Regions from separate parts of the Staphylococcus sp. HMSC068C09 genome, predicted to be linked through region 1. Evidence: riboswitches for the same ligand, from Rfam matches in the RefSeq annotation. Region 1 holds a riboswitch; the other holds the start of a gene.
What was found. Region 1 has a riboswitch for FMN ahead of HMPREF2930_RS03560 (ECF transporter S component). Riboswitches for the same ligand answer to the same signal wherever they lie in the genome.
Positions count from the first base shown of each region.

Region 2: linked by a shared signal. The riboswitch ahead of ribD (bifunctional diaminohydroxyphosphoribosylaminopyrimidine deaminase/5-amino-6-(5-phosphoribosylamino)uracil reductase RibD) and the one ahead of HMPREF2930_RS03560 (ECF transporter S component) in region 1 are both predicted to bind FMN.

Region 1 covers NZ_KV813753.1:221,257-230,068, forward strand. Annotated here, with positions in the region: gene HMPREF2930_RS03530 (DUF309 domain-containing protein) at 1-452, opposite strand, end outside; gene HMPREF2930_RS03535 (segregation and condensation protein A) at 551-1,282, shown strand; gene scpB (SMC-Scp complex subunit ScpB) at 1,275-1,808, shown strand; gene HMPREF2930_RS03545 (pseudouridine synthase) at 1,810-2,547, shown strand; gene HMPREF2930_RS03550 (response regulator transcription factor) at 2,754-3,479, shown strand; gene HMPREF2930_RS03555 (ATP-binding protein) at 3,463-5,229, shown strand; FMN riboswitch at 5,475-5,602, shown strand; gene HMPREF2930_RS03560 (ECF transporter S component) at 5,667-6,212, shown strand; gene HMPREF2930_RS03565 (ferredoxin) at 6,296-6,544, opposite strand; gene HMPREF2930_RS03570 (helix-turn-helix domain-containing protein) at 6,641-7,606, shown strand; gene HMPREF2930_RS03575 (RecQ family ATP-dependent DNA helicase) at 7,587-8,812, shown strand, end outside.
Region 2 covers NZ_KV813720.1:219-9,030, forward strand. Annotated here, with positions in the region: gene HMPREF2930_RS00290 (peptidoglycan release complex glucosaminidase SagB) at 1-818, shown strand, start outside; gene HMPREF2930_RS00295 (FAD/NAD(P)-binding protein) at 1,114-2,601, shown strand; FMN riboswitch at 2,752-2,887, shown strand; gene ribD (bifunctional diaminohydroxyphosphoribosylaminopyrimidine deaminase/5-amino-6-(5-phosphoribosylamino)uracil reductase RibD) at 3,009-4,052, shown strand; gene ribE (riboflavin synthase) at 4,059-4,691, shown strand; gene HMPREF2930_RS00310 (bifunctional 3,4-dihydroxy-2-butanone-4-phosphate synthase/GTP cyclohydrolase II) at 4,703-5,887, shown strand; gene ribE (6,7-dimethyl-8-ribityllumazine synthase) at 5,900-6,358, shown strand; gene HMPREF2930_RS00320 (proline dehydrogenase family protein) at 6,410-7,411, opposite strand; gene HMPREF2930_RS00325 (alpha/beta fold hydrolase) at 7,620-8,447, shown strand; gene HMPREF2930_RS00330 (transcriptional regulator, SarA/Rot family) at 8,744-8,812, shown strand, end outside.

The DNA.
Region 1 (8,812 bases):
TCGCTTCTATCTCTTAGACGATGGCAATGAACAATCATGTCATCATTGTTAATTTGTGTCTTATATTCATAATTAGGATATAAATTGATAATTTCCCTTTCTACCGAAGATTTAATTGGCAACTGTATTGGTTGAAATGTCTGATCATATTTCACTTTTTCTATTTGATTTTGAATCAAAAAAGTAAATTCATTGACCTTTAAACCTAGTGTCTCTTTATCTTTCGCATGCTTAAATGTATATAACGCTTTTTTAAAACTTTTTAATGCACCTAACTTATTACATCGTCTATAGTGATACATTGCAGTTGAAAATAATATTAAACTAACTACAGCATCTTTCTTAGAAAAATTAGGGTTTGACTTCCATAATTCTTCTAAAATATCATGACATAAAAAATAATGTTGGTGTGTATGAAATTGATAGTAGAAGTGACTTAATGCTTTATTCATGAATACTCATCCTTAATTTAATTCTAATATATATTCATGCTATAATATTTAAGTGAATTATGCACAATTTAGATTTTATAATACAAGGAAGTTAATTTATGTACGAAGTTAAATTAGATGCTTTTAATGGCCCATTAGATTTACTTCTTCATTTAATTCATAAATATGAAATAGATATTTATGATATACCAATGAAAGCTTTAACTGAACAATATATGCAATATGTTCATGCAATGAAAGAAGTTGAAATTAATATTGCAAGTGAATATTTAGTGATGGCTTCAGAGTTATTAATGATAAAAAGTAGATTATTATTGCCACAACAAGAAACTGAAAATGACTTAGAAGAAGATCCTCGTGAGGAACTTGTAGGTCGTTTAATCGAATATCAAAATTATAAAGAATATTCTTTACTATTAACAGAATTAAAGAAAGAACGAGAATTATATTATACTAAATCACCAGCTGATTTATCTCACTTAGAAAAAGAAACGCATTGGGACAAAAATCAAACGATTGATTTGACTCAACTGATTGTTGCATACCAAAGAGTAAAAAATAGAGTAGCATTAAATACGCCAAAAGCAGTTGAAATTTCAAAAGATACTTTTACAATTCAACAAGCTACTGAAGTGGTTGCTAAACATTTAGAGAAACAAACATCATTTAACTTCTTTAGTTTATTTAACTTTAATGAACCTGTGAGTAAAGTCGTTACACATTTCTTAGCAATATTAGAAATGTCTAAAGCAGGTCTTATTAATATAGAACAGTCAAATAACTTTGAAGACATCAATATCATTAGAGGAGTGAACTATTCTATTGGATAACATTGGAATTATAGAGTCATTATTATTTACTGTAGGCGATGAAGGACTCGAAGCAGGTCAGCTTGCAGATATTTTAAAAATGGATTTAGATGAACTTGATCAATTAATTTCGACGTATCATTCAAAAGGTCTTGAAATACAAAGATATGGTTCCATTTATATGTTAACCTCCAAAAAAGAGAGTGCACCTTTTATCGAATTACTAGTGAATCAAAAAGCAAACATGAAATTATCTCAAGCTGCTATGGAGACACTATCGATTATTGCTTATAATCAACCATTAACTAGAAGTGATATCGAAGTAACAAGAGGTATCAATTCTGATGGTGCAGTGAGAACATTAATTGCTAGAGGACTTATTGAAGCAAAAGACATGGAGAATTCGCGTAGTCATTTACTCATGACTACTGATTTATTTTTAAATGTTTTTGGAATGAAATCAATAGAAGAACTACCATCTACTGAAGAAGATAACGAAGAGATCGAAAATTTCTTTAGTACACTTACAGAGCAAAAGGAGAAATAAAATGAATAAAGATTTAGAAAGACTTCAAAAACGAATTGCTAACAGTGGATATACATCTCGAAGAAAGGCAGAAACTTTAATCACTGAAGGTAAAGTAAAAGTCAATGGTCAAGTAGTTACAGAACTTGGAACGAAAGTTAAATCTTCAGACACTGTTGAAGTTGAAGGAATTAAAATTGAGCAAGAAGATAAAATTTATATTCTGTTCTATAAACCAACGCAAGTGATTACTAGTGTTTCAGATGATAGAGGTAGAACGGTTGTAACAGATTATTTTAAAGATTTAGAAGCAAGAATTTATCCAGTTGGACGATTAGACTATGATACTTCAGGGTTATTATTACTTACAAATGATGGTGAATTTACTAACCTGATGACTCATCCTAGATATCATATTCAGAAAAAATATGTTGCAAAATTAAAAGGGTATTTAATGAGAGAAGAAGTTAAAGCATTAGAACAAGGAATTGAATTAGAAGATGGTTTTACACAACCTGCTCAAGTTAAAATAAAAAATCAAAATAAAGAAAAAAATACGACACTGGTTGAAATAACTATTAGCGAAGGTAGAAATAGACAAGTTAGACGTATGTTCGAACATTTTAATCACACAGTCGATAAATTGATACGAATCGAATTTGGAAATCTTAATTTAAAAGGTTTAAATGCAGGTGAAGGTAGAGTATTAACACCTCATGAGGTGAAAATATTAAGACATATGGCTGAAAATGGTAATTAATTCGAAATAACTTAACAATACAAAGTATTTTCTCAATTACAATGTGTATCTTTTTTTATTTATTCACTGTAATTATAAATCATAGGTCCTACATCAAAAAAGATATTTTGCTATTTTTTTCACAAAGTCAATTGAATCGAAAGCTTTAATATAGTGAATATGCTATAATTAAAATGGTATAGAGCATGTGTAGGAGGTATATTGTAATGATGAATGAAATATTAATTGTAGACGATGAAGATAGAATCAGAAGATTATTAAAGCTTTACTTAGAAAGAGAATCGTTTACTATCCATGAAGCAAGTGATGGTAGAGAAGCATATGAACTTGCTATGGAAAATGACTATGCGTGCATTCTTTTAGATTTAATGTTGCCTGAAATGGATGGTATTGAAATGTCATCAAAATTACGTGAGCATAAAGATACGCCTATTATTATGCTTACAGCTAAAGGCGAAGAAACCAATCGTGTGGAAGGATTCGAATCAGGTGCAGATGATTATATAGTGAAGCCTTTCTCTCCCCGAGAAGTCGTATTAAGAGTGAAAGCATTACTGCGTAGAACTCAAACATCTAAACCAGAACAAAACGAACCACATGCAAGAGATGTCATTGAGTTTAATCATCTTATTATCGATAATGATGCACATCGTGTATTAGCGGATCAACAACAAGTGAATTTAACTCCAAAAGAATATGAGCTATTAATATACTTAGCAAAAACACCTAATAAAGTATTTGATCGTGAACAACTATTAAAAGAAGTTTGGCATTATGAATTTTATGGTGATCTAAGAACTGTAGACACACATGTTAAACGATTAAGAGAAAAATTAAATCGAGTTTCTGAAGAAGCAGCACATATGATTCAGACCGTTTGGGGTGTCGGTTACAAATTTGAGGTCAATACAAATGATGAATCGACTAAATAGTGTTGTTATAAAACTGTGGTTAACTATAATATTTATAGTAACGACAGTTTTAATTTTATTAAGTGCAGCATTAATTACATTTATTCAATATTATTACACCCAACAAACAGAAAACGCTATAAGAGAAGATGCTTCAAGGATTAGTCATCTTGTTGAAAAAGCTGATAACAAGTCACTTGCCATACAACATAGTCAGGAATTGATTGATGGTACAGGTGGCGTTATTATTATGTCTAATAAAAATATGTCAGCAGAAAAATCATATAATCTGATTAAAAAAAGAATGTTAAAAGAAATTCAAAACAACGATAACTTTAATAAAGTATTTGATACAGGGAAATCTGCCACACAAAACGTCACAATAAGTGAAAAAGGAGCATCCCATTCTTATATTCTTTTAGGATATCCGATGCAATCTCAAGATCGTAAACATGCTAAGTTTAGTGGCGTATTTATATATCAAGATTTAAAAACAATTGAAGATACTAATAATGCAATTACCATTATTATTTTAATTACTGCCATTGTATTTTTAATTGTTTCAACGATTTTTGCGTTCTTTTTATCTAATCGTATCACTAAGCCACTTAGAAAATTAAGTACACAGGCAATCAATGTATCGAATGGAGATTACTCTCAAAAAACAACAGTAAATACGAAAGATGAAATTGGTGAACTTTCTTATACGTTTAATAATATGAGTTATAAAATTCAAGAACACATTGAAGCTTTATCTACTCAAAAAAATATTCGTGATCGTTTATTTAATTCTATGATTGAAGGTGTAGTGGGTTTAAATGATAAAAGTGAAATTATTTTATCTAACAAAATGGCAGACCAAATACTACCGACAATTGATAAATCTATTTATTCAGAAATTAAAAATCAAATTAATGCCACATTTCATTCAAAAGGTACAGAGTTTAATGAATATACAATAAACTCTAAGTATTATGTGTTTATAATGAGCTATATTGATCGTATTCAACAAGATGGTCGTAGCGGGATTGTAATCATCATAAGAGATATGACAAATGAACATAATCTTGATCAAATGAAAAAAGATTTTATCGCAAACGTATCCCATGAACTCCGTACACCGATTTCGTTATTACAGGGTTATACTGAATCGATAGTCGATGGCATTGTAACAGAACCTAACGAAATCAAAGAATCACTATCAATTGTATTAGATGAAACAAAACGACTTAATCGCCTTGTCAACGAGCTTTTAAATGTTGCAAGAATGGATGCGGAAGGATTAGCCATTAATAAAGAAATACAGCCTATAATGCCATTATTACGTAAAATACAACTTAAATATCGTCAACAAGCACAAGATTTAGAACTAAACATAGACTTGTTACCAAATATTAATGAAGATGATTTATGGAATTACGATGCTGATCGAATTGATCAAGTACTCACAAACTTAATTGATAATGCAACACGCTATACACATCCTGGAGATTCAATTACGATTACTGCTAATAAAGATAGTCAGTACCAATTTTTAAATATAAAAGACACAGGTAGCGGCATTGCTCCCGAACATCTTGATCATGTATTTGATCGTTTTTATAAAGTAGAAGCTTCTAGAACTAGAGGTAAACAAGGAACTGGTTTAGGATTATTTATTAGTAAGATGATTATTCAAGAGCATGGCGGAATTATTTCTGTAGAAAGTACAGTGAATAAAGGCACAACCTTTATTATTAAATTACCTAAACCTTCTATAGATTCTAAATAATTAACTTTCGACAAAATAGGATTAAATATCCAAATTATTTGAGATTATGCTCTTCAAAGTTAAAGATAAAACTTTGAAGAGCGTTTTTATATCTATAGTTTTTTTAAATTAATATTTCATTTCATATTAATTTAAAATCAGTCGACGAAATTGATGAACCATATCTCTCATTTTTATAAATAAACAGAGATATTGCAATGAAGGAGTTATTCATGTAATATAAATTTTAAATGATAAATTCAATAATTCATCTTCGGGGTAGGGTGTAATTCCCAACCGGCAGTAATTTGAGCCTGCGACCCGCTTCAATGGAAGTGGCTGATTCAGTGTAAATCTGAAGCCGACAGTATAGTCTGGATGGGAGAAGGTGGAGGTTTTTTGTTGTGTAAAAGTATCCTCCAATTCTTAGTAAGATGAATGGAAGGAGAAAACTGAATATGCAACAAAATAAACGTTTAATTACCATAAGTATGTTGAGTGCAATTGCATTCATATTAACATTTTTGAAATTTCCATTACCATTTTTGCCTCCATACTTAACATTAGATTTTAGTGATGTACCGACTTTATTAGCTACTTTTATTTTTGGTCCTTTATCTGGTCTTCTTGTAGCATTAATTAAAAATATATTAAATTTCTTATTTAATATTGGCGATCCTGTTGGGCCTGTGGCAAATTTTTTAGCAGGGGCTAGTTTTTTACTAACAGCTTATTTTGTTAGTCATCGTAAACAATATTCATCTCGTCGTTCACTAATTATAGGATTAGTTGCCGGCACTATTGCAATGACTATCGTTTTAAGTATTTTAAATTATTTTGTCTTACTACCTTTATATGGCATGATATTTAATCTTGGTGATGTATTTACTAATTTAAAAGTAATTATTTTATCTGGTATTATTCCTTTTAATATTATTAAAGGATGTGTAATATCGATTATTTTTATCTTGCTATATCGCCGTTTAAAAAAAGTATTGAAATAAAATCAAAACCTCCGATGACTTCTTAGTAGGAATCATCGGAGGTTTTATATTATAATTATGGTAATGCAATTTTATTTACGGATTTATTCAAATTTTAAGGCATCTCCATCAAAAGGCTCTTCTTCAATTTTAATTGAATCAGTTGGACAGCCTTCAAGAGCATCTTCCATATCTTCATATAATTCTTCTGGTACTTCTGCAGTACCTTGATTATCGTCAAGGATTACGAAAGCAATACCTTCGTCATCATAATCGTAAATATCTGGTGCAGCAGCGCCACAAGCACCACAAGCAATACATGTATCCATATCAACGATTGTGTACTTTGCCATTTTATTCGCCTCCTTTGATAAAAATGCTACACTAGTCATAATAAATAATTTTATTATATTCTAGATATAAAAGTTCTATAAAAGAGGAGTTCACTCATGCAAGAAATGATTAGTTATGTTAAACATCACTCATTCAATTATAAAACTAATAAAAGTATATATAATATTTTAAGTGGAAAAAAGTCACATCAAACGTTTTTTGATGCGAGCTCTCAACAACTTTTATCATTATATCATAGTTTACCTAAATTAAAATATCAGACATTTGAACGACTTTTAAATAAAAATGATATAAAAGAATTAAATATCAAGGTGCATCCTCGATTCACTTATGATAGTCTTAATAATACTTTTAAATGTATTCAATTATTAATTCAGACGATATCTCAATATCTCCATCATCAACTTAAATTCGTACCAATGAACCAACAGGTTATTATTCAAAATAAAGTTAAAAAGGTTTATGGAACTATTATTGAAAATGATTTAATAAAAGACTTTGAAAATGAAGTGACTGATTTATTTCAAGCAATCAGTTTAAATAATAATAATAAGTGTTACCTTCATTATTATTTGCATGGTTATGATGAGCCTATGTATACAAGACAACAGGTAAGTTTGATTGAGAATATTTCTATTTCAAAATTATATACATTAGAATTGAATAATTTAGTCACCTTAGGAAGTGAAATTGAAAATAAACAACGTTATCCTATATTGTCTGAATGTATTATTCTTTCATCATTATTAAATAAAACATCTATTACTCAACAATATCTTCATCAAGGTTTGAGTTTAAATGAAATCGCAATTGCACAGAATGTTAAACTTAATACAATAGAAGATCATATTTTAGAATTATTTATTAAAGGTTATGAGAAAAATTACGAAAATTATGTGGAGAAAAAAGATATTTTTCAATTTACTCAATACTATACAGAGCATAAAGGAGAAAGATTAAAACGATATAAACAAGAGTTTGATCATTTATCATACTTTGAAATTAAACTCATGATTGTTGGGATAGAAAGAGGTGAAATGAATGTTAGAGAACAATCTTAAACAATGGTTTGGACATGAAAGTTTTCACCCAGGTCAGAAAGAGGTCATAGAAAGTGTATTACAAGGCAATCATACACTTGGTGTTTTGCCAACAGGTAGTGGGAAAAGTCTGTGTTATCAATTTCCAACTTATATGCAACAAAAACCTACTCTTATTATTTCACCGCTAATTTCTTTAATGGATGACCAAGTGATGCAACTTAAATCTCAAGGTGAACGAAGGGTTGTGTGTATTCATTCAGGTATGGATGAACAAGAAAAAAAAGAAAATATCAATGTATTAAATCAAAGTCGTTTTATATTTCTAAGTCCTGAATTTATTCTTCAATCTCATCATTTCAATTTAATTAAAAACATTCCATTTGGTTTAGTAGTATTAGATGAAGCACATTGCTTATCAGAATGGGGATATGATTTTAGACCGCATTACGCACTTATTGGTCAAATCACTCATCATTTTAAATTAGCGACTATTTTAGCATTAACTGCTACTGCACCGCCACATTTAACAAGTGATTTAGAACATATTTTAAAAGTTAAATTAAACACTATACAAACTACTATGAATCGTAAAAATATTTCGTTATCACATTTTAATTTCAAGGATGACGACGAAAAAATAGAATGGTTATTGAAATTTATTGAATCTTCAGGTCCCACAATTATTTATGTATCATCTAAGAAAATATGCTTACAACTCGCAAAACTCATTTATCAACATGGATATTTAACTGGTATTTATCATGGGGATTTAACTTATCAAGAACGTCAAACTGTTCAAAATCAATTTATTAATAATTTTATTCCAGTTATTGTAGCTACTAGTGCTTTTGGAATGGGGGTTAATAAAAAAGACATTCGGACTGTTATTCATTTTCATTTATCATCTAGTCCTTCAAATTATTTACAAGAAATTGGACGAGCTGGGAGAGATGGAAAACAAAGTCAAGCGATTAGTCTATATCAACCAGACGATGCTTATATTCTAGAGACGTTACTCTTTAATGATGCTATCGTATCAGAAGATGTCGAAACTTTTGAGTTAGGCGCATTCCTTCCACCTAATAAAGAAGAAATTTTAACAGTATTACACCAAAATTATACATTTAAAGAATTGAAACACATTTTTAAAACCTCATATATACGTAAACAAGCTGGTTATCAAAGAATCATAGGTTATACTCGTATAGATCAATGTAGAAGAAA
Region 2 (8,812 bases), on a different contig from region 1:
GCCTAATAGGGTTACTTATTATTTTAGTAGCAGCTGGCTTCATTTTTTTCTCAATGATTTCTGATCAGATATTTTTCAAAAAAGTAAATGAAGTAGAGAAAGTTCAACATGTGAACGTCACGCTTGATAAAGCTGCTGCAAAACAAATAGATAACTATACAAGTCAACAAGTATCGAATAAAAACAATAATGCATGGAGAGATGCATCAGCAAGTGAAATTAAAGGTGCAATGGATAGTAGTAAATTTATCGATGATGATAAACAAAAATATCAATTTTTAGATTTATCTAAATATCAAGGGATTGATAAAAATCGTATCAAACGTATGTTGTTCGATCGACCTACATTATTGAAACATACTGATGCTTTTGTAAATGCTGCAAAAGAAAAACATGTTAATGAAGTCTATTTAATTTCTCATGCATTATTAGAAACAGGTTCAGTAAAAAGTGAACTTGCGAATGGTGTAAATATTGATGGTAAAAAATATTATAATTTTTATGGCGTTGGAGCTTTAGATGAAGATCCAATCAAAACAGGTGCTGAATATGCGAAAAAACATGGTTGGGATACACCAGAGAAAGCAATTAAAGGTGGCGCAGACTTTATTCATAAACACTTCCTATCTCACGATGATCAAAATACATTATATAGCATGAGATGGAATCCTATGAATCCTGGTGAACATCAATATGCGACTGATATTAAATGGGCTGAAAGTAATGCGGAAATTATTGCTGATTTCTATAAAGAAATGAAAACAGAAGGTAAATACTTCAAGCTATATGTTTATAAAGATGATCAAAAACATCAATAATCAAAATAAAAACCAACATTATCTTTAATTAGATGATGTTGGTTTTTTTATTTATTCAGCTTTGTTTTTTCTTGAAGCCCAAGTAAATCCAATGATAAAAACAATTAATGTTTTTAATAAAAATTTCATTGTTTAGTCACCTCAATATCTAAATTTTAACATAGTTACACATGATTATTTATGTTTTGAAATGGATCATCGTGTTAATAGTGAAACATTTTGAAGTCGAGAATCGTATTGGTATAATATGATAATATTCAACATAATACAAATATATAAAAGGATGATGTTAAATATGCGAGTAGCAATTATAGGCATGGGTACAGCAGGTGTAAGTGTACTTAGACAACTCGTTAAACATAAAGACTTTAAGCAATTAAAAGTCGATGTCTACGATAATGAATTTAATATGGGACAGGGTGTTCCTTTTCAAAATGATAGTAGTCAATTATTAATTAACTTACCCACTAAAAAGATGAGTTTAAATTTAGATGATGATGAAGAGTTTTGGAAATGGTATCAAACACAATCTGATTTTACGTTTAAAAATCCAAAGTATTTACCAAGATTTGTTTTTGGCCATTATATGAAATCATACTTATCAAATTATGAGACATTATATGATAACCTTACAGTCATTAAACAACCAGTACAAGAAGTCTTCATTAATTCAAATATAGATGAAACCACATTGAAATATTATGTCTGTACGTCTAAAGATATGAAGCATTGTCAAGTATATGATTACATATTTTTAACTATAGGTACTTTATCATATCACGATCCTTATCATTTAAAAGGTATAAAAGGTTATATTCAAACTCCTTACCCTACATATAATACTTTAGATGATGTACAAGAATCTGATGATATTGCTATTATTGGAACAGGATTAGCTAGTTTAGATGTAGTGCGTTATGTAGCGTTTCATCATCCTAAACTACCTATCACAATGACGAGTCGTTCTGCTCAATTGCCTAGCGTAAGAGGAAACATGAAAAAAATTGAGTTTCAATGTTTAACAAAATCTAAATTTAATGATATTAAAGATAAGTACTTTGGAAATGTGCCATTAGAGAAAGCATTCGATTTATTTAAAGAAGAGTGTGATTTAAATGGTATTGATTTACAGAAATTGGTTCACCGCCGAACAGGAGATACGATTAAAGATTTAAATTATGATTTAGAACATCCAGATGAGATAGGTATATTCCAAACATTAATAGAGAATGTCAAAGAAAATTTAAATTGGATTTGGAATAGTTTTAGTCGTCAAGATCAAATTGAATTCGATAAACGTTTCACTAAAATTATTCAACTTAACTCAAACCCTATGCCTCCAAGAACTGCAAAACTCATCAAGCAATTAATAAAAGATGGTTCATTAGTGATTAGAAAGGATTTAGAAAATGTGGTACATAAAAATGGACTATTTAATTTAAAATTTAAAAATGATGAACAATGGTATCCACATCATATTATTATTAATGCAACAGGTTCTAAAACACATTTAAAAGATTTAGATGAAGATGATCAATTTATCTTAAATCTTCAAAATCGACAAATTGTTCAAGCCCATCCTATGGGTGGAATACAAATTATCCCAGAAACAAATCAGGTGATTAGTCCAAGATATGGTACTTTAAATAATATGATTGCTATTGGACAAATCACTAATGGAGTAAATAAATTGCGGAATGGAGTAAAAATGATTGTTAATCAAGCGGTAAGTGCAGTGGATTATTTATATGAAATTCGAAAAGAATTTGATTATACAGTATAATGCTTTACACAATAATGAATAAATATCTCTTTAAGAGTTAAATTTAAAAATCAAATTGAAATTCTTTATTTGTAATTTTCCAAAAATAAATGTAAGATGATATATGTAGTACTAAACTACGATGACTCAAATTTAATCACAATTTCATACGTATTCTTTCGGGGCAGGGTGTAATTCCCAACCGGCAGTAATTAAGCCTGCGACCCACTTAATCTTAATTTATTAAGTGGCTGATCTAGTGAGACTCTAGAGCCGACAGTAAAAGTCTGGATGGGAGAAAGAATCAATCACATCATTACTGAATGATGTATAAGCATGCACAATATAAAAATTGTAGTACGCTTATTTAAGTATATACATGCCCTATGCCTGTGAAACAGGTATGGGGTTTTTTTAGAGGTGATAAATTGAGTGAATTTATGAAATATGCAATTCAATTAGCACAAATGGTGAAGGGACAAACTGGAGTTAATCCTCCTGTTGGCTCAGTTGTTGTGAAGGATGGGCGTATTGTGGGACTAGGTGCACATTTAAAGCAAGGAGAGAAACATGCGGAAGTTCAGGCTTTAGATATGGCACAAGATAAAGCAAAAGGCGGCACCATTTATATTTCTCTTGAACCCTGTACACATTATGGGTCAACACCACCTTGTGTGAATAAAATTATTGAACATGGGCTTAGTAAAGTGATTTATGCTGTAAAAGATACGACGTTATCTTCTGAGGGAGATATCATTCTTGAAAAGGCAGGTATTGAAGTTGAATATCAATATTCAGAAGAAGCTTTTGCTTTGTATGAAGATTTCTTCAAAGCAAAACAACATAAAATCCCTGAAATTACAGTAAAAGTCTCGACTTCGTTAGATGGGAAACAAGCGACTGATAGTGGACAAAGTCAATGGATTACGAATAAAGCTGTAAAACAAGATGTATATCGTTTAAGACATACTCATGATGCCGTATTAACTGGTAATGGAACGCTTGAAGCGGATAATCCACAATATACAACACGTATTCAAGATGGTAAACATCCAATAAGAATCATACTATCTAAGCGAGGTCAAATTGATTATTCAAAACAGATATTTCACGATCAATTAAGTGAAATTTGGATTTATACTGAAAATCATGAACTAAAAAGTCCAAGTCATCATATAAAAATAATATATTTAGAAACATGTAATTTAAAATCTATTTTATCTGATATATATCAAAGAGGTGTTGGCAGATTATTAGTAGAAGCTGGGCCTCATATAACTTCAGAATTTCTCCAATCTAATTATTTAGACCATCTTATTATTTATTATGCCCCGAAAATAATAGGCGGTATTGGAAAAAATCAATTTTATCAAACTGATAATGTCATTGATTTAGCTAATGCGCCACAATTTGAAGTGATTTCTACCGAGTCTATTCAACAAAATATTAAAATGACATTGCGAAAGAAGTGAAGATAAATGTTTACAGGTATCGTTGAAGAAATAGGTACTGTAAAGCGTATTCGCACTCAACAATCCGTAAGGACATTAGATATTTCATGTCAAAAAATTATAGAAGATATGCATATTGGTGATTCTATAAGCGTAAATGGTGCGTGTTTAACAGTCATTGATTTTAAACAAAATCAATTTTCTGTCCAAGTGATTAAAGGTACTGAAAATAAAACCTATTTAGCTAATATTAAAGAAAATGATGAAGTCAATCTTGAACGTGCAATGTCAGGTAGTGGACGTTTCGGAGGACATTTTGTATTAGGTCATGTAGATGCAAAAGGAACAATTATAAATATCAGAGAAACGCCTAATTCACGCATTGTATCTATTAAGGCATCGGACTCGGTCATCAAACAAATGGTTAAGCAAGGTTCTATTACTGTTGATGGCGTAAGTTTAACAATTTTTGACTTGCATCAACATAGTTTTGATATCCATCTTATTCCTGAAACAAGACGTTCAACGATTCTTTCTAATAAAAAAATGGGCGATGAAGTTCATCTTGAAACAGATGTATTATTTAAATATGTTGAAAGTATAGTTGGTAAAAATAAATCTGATTTATCAGTTGATAAATTAAAAGCATATGGTTTTTAGGAGGGGCTTAAATGAAATTCGATAGCATTGAAGAAGCGTTAGAAGCATTAAGAAATGGCGATAGTATTATTGTAGTAGATGATGAAGATCGTGAAAATGAAGGTGACTTAATTGCAGTCACTCAATGGATGAAAGATGATACCATTAATTATATGGCCAAAGAAGCGCGTGGATTAATTTGTGCTCCTATAAGTTCACAGATTGCTGAACGTCTAAATCTTAAAACTATGGTTGATGGTAATACAGATGAATACGGTACAAATTTCACTGTAAGTATCGATCATATCTCTACTACTACAGGAATTAGTGCATTTGATCGTACAGCAACAGCGAAAGCGTTAATTAATCCTGATTCTAAACCAGAAAGTTTCCATAAACCAGGACATTTATTTCCTTTAGTGTCTAAAGAAAAAGGTGTATTAGTTAGACCAGGACATACGGAGGCTGCTGTAGATTTAGCTAAATTAACTGGTGCTGCACCTGCTGGAGTTATATGTGAGATAATGAATGACGATGGTACGATGGCAAAAGGTAATGAATTACAACAATTTAAAGAGCGTCATCAATTAAAAATGATTACAATTGAAAGTTTAATTAATTATCGTCGCAAACAAGAAAGCGAAGGTATTGAACTTAAAGCAACTGTAAAAATGCCAACGGATATTGGTGATTTTAAAATGTATGGTTTTCAATCTCAATATACACATGAAGATATTGTTGTACTTGGCAAAGGAGAACCACGTACAACTGAAAATGTAAGACTACATTCTGCTTGTTTAACAGGTGATATTTTCCACAGTCAACGATGTGATTGTGGCGCTCAATTAGAAGCATCAATGAAATATATAAATGATCATGGTGGATTAATTATTTATTTACCACAAGAGGGTAGAGGCATTGGTTTAATGAATAAACTAAAAGCTTATGAATTAATTGAGCAAGGACATGATACGGTTACTGCAAACTTAGCATTAGGTTTTGATGAAGACTTAAGAGATTATCATATAGCTGCTCAAATTCTTAAATATTTTAATGTTCAACAAGTTAATTTATTAAGTAATAATCCTAAGAAATTTGAAGGCTTGGAAGATTATGGTATAAAAGTTGCAGATCGTACAGAAATTATTGTGCCAGAAACGGAACATAATCATCATTATATGGAAACAAAAAAATTGAAAATGGGACATCTTATTTAGGAGGAATTTAGAATGAATTTTGAAGGTAAATTAGTCGGTACAAATTTAAAAGTTGCAATAGTAGTGAGTAGATTTAATGATTTTATTACCAATCGTTTATTAGATGGAGCGAAAGATACATTAGTAAGACATGGTGTAGATGAAGATAACATTGATGTTGCGTATGTACCAGGTGCATTTGAAATTCCACTTGTTGCTAAAAAATTAGCGCAAAAAAATGATTATGATGCAGTGATTACTTTAGGCTGTGTCATTAGAGGTGCAACATCTCATTATGACTATGTTTGTAATGAAGTTGCTAAAGGCGTATCAAAAGCAAATGATGTTACGAATACACCAGTTATTTTCGGTGTTTTAACAACTGAAAGTATTGAACAAGCAGTTGAAAGAGCGGGTACGAAAGCAGGTAATAAAGGTGCAGAAGCGGCAGTAAGTGCAATTGAAATGGCAAACTTACTTAAACAGTTTTAATTAATGTAGAGCGTCTCGATAATTTTAAGGATTATCGAGACGCTCTGTATTTCAACGTTTTAGTAATTTCACAATACTAGATACTAATGTAAGTGTTCCTAAAGCTAGTCCACTAACTAAGCCAATTTTTTTTAGTGCTTCTGTTGAAATAAATTCTTGATAGGCAAGGGAAAGATTTTGAGGTCTCTCAGCCAGGCGACGCATGAAATAAGCAAACCAGTCATTGCCATATGGAACATAAACGGTAAAGTGATATCCTTGTCTAGCAATCTCTTCTGCTAATTCATTACGAAAACCATACAACATTTGAAATTCAAAAGTGCTTTTTTCAATATGATGATCTTTGACAAATTGTTTAACATGGTTAATGATTTTATCATCATGTGTTGCAATTGACGTAAAGTTTTTGGCATTAAGTAAACGTTTTTCAATAATATTTATATAATTTTTATCTATATCTTTTTTACTTTGATAAGCAATCGTATCATTTTCTTTATAAGCGCCTTTGACCAGTCTTAATCGTAATTCTGGGTACTTATCAATTAATTTCTCTGCATCATAAAGGTATCCTTGAATAACTGTACCGACATTTCTAAATTCTCCTTTTAACCTGTCTAAAATCTGTAATGTTTGTGATAAGCTATTATATTTTTCCATATCAATATTAATATGCATATTATCATAGGTATTAGCCTTTAATAAAATGTCTCTTAAATTTTGATAGGCTAACTCAGTATCAAATTCACCGCCTAATGAACTCACTTTCACCGACATATGTGCACTCACTTGATATTTATTAATAGCTTCCATTATCTCAAGAATTTCATTTTTAGCTTGAGTCGCTGCTGCTTTAGTATTAACAAATTCTCCAAGATTATCTACAGTAACATCAATATGTTTAGCGTTTAAACGTTCAATTGTATCAATGAGTTGTTCTATAGTATTACCCGCAACAACTCTATTAGCCCCCATGGTAGGTCCGATTTTTTTAGCCATTTCATTTAAATATGTAATATTTGATAATGTTATGAAAAAATCTCTGAATAAAGACATATCTATTCCTCCATCCCACTCGTATCTATCTCTATAACAAGTTTAGCATGAATACATCGTTTAAGAAAGCGTTTACATTTAGGAGGTAAAATACGTTTAAATTCATTAGTCATAAATTAAGAGAATCTATATACTGTTTAACAACAATTAAAGGTATAATTTGATATAATACATTTGATAAACATTCAATTAGAGAGGATTCAAAAATATGTGGAAGTGGGAAACAGAACATGACGCTAAAGGCGTAATCATCATAGTACATAATATGTTAGAACATACTGGTAGATATGCGTATGTGATTACGATGTTGAGACGTAATGGTTATCACGTAATTATGGGTGATTTACCTGGACAAGGTCAAACTTCACGAGCTAACAGAGGTCAACTACAACGTTTTGAAATTTACCATGAACAGTTAGTTGAATGGATAAAAATTGCAAACGAATATAAATTACCAACATTTGTTATGGGTGTTGGATTAGGTGGTTTAATTATTCTCAATTTACTTGAAAAGACTGAACTACCTATTGAGGGCATATTACTACTCTCTCCAATGCTTGAATTTAAGAAAAATTATAAAACACGAAAAAATATGTTTATATCTAATATTGGAAAGAGCTCAAAAGGTACACAATTTAAATTAGGAATAGATTATGAAGATTTAACTCGTAATTCAGAAGTGATTAATGAGACAAATCATGACGGATTGATGTTAAAGAAAGTATCTTACAAATGGTTTAACATTATTAATGAAACGATGAAAGACACATCACAACATATTAAAGATATCAAACCGTTACCCACTTTATTAATGTATGGTACCGAAGATAAAATTTTAGAAACATCTTCAATAGATATTTTAAAACAACAATTTCTTGCAGATGAATTTTATTTTAAAGCGTGGAAAGGGTTTTATCATGAGATTCACAATGAACCTGAACGAGATCAAGTCATGAGATATATATTAACTTTCTTGAATAATAGCGTAAATACAATGGGATTTATTGTACAAGAAGAAGATATTGAGGAAGTATAAGATAATCTTTAAAAATCTATAAAGAATAGCTCGTAGAAGACAGATATCTACGAGCCTATTCTATATCAAAATTATGGTTATAATATTATAAATGAGCTAAAATTACAATATAAGTAGAATTATAACTATCAATTACTTTTTATAAATTGTATGAATTTAGTATTAGAATTATAATATAAATATTGATTTAAAAAATATAGTTGATATATTATTAAAAAATACCAAATCGTATAAACTTAATAATAAATTGAATTATAGTTATTATACATAATATGAGAGATCAAGGGGAATGAATGATGAAATTACAAAAAAAAGAAACGGTATCTATGGTATTGAAATTAGAGAAATTATTGAAGGATATAGAT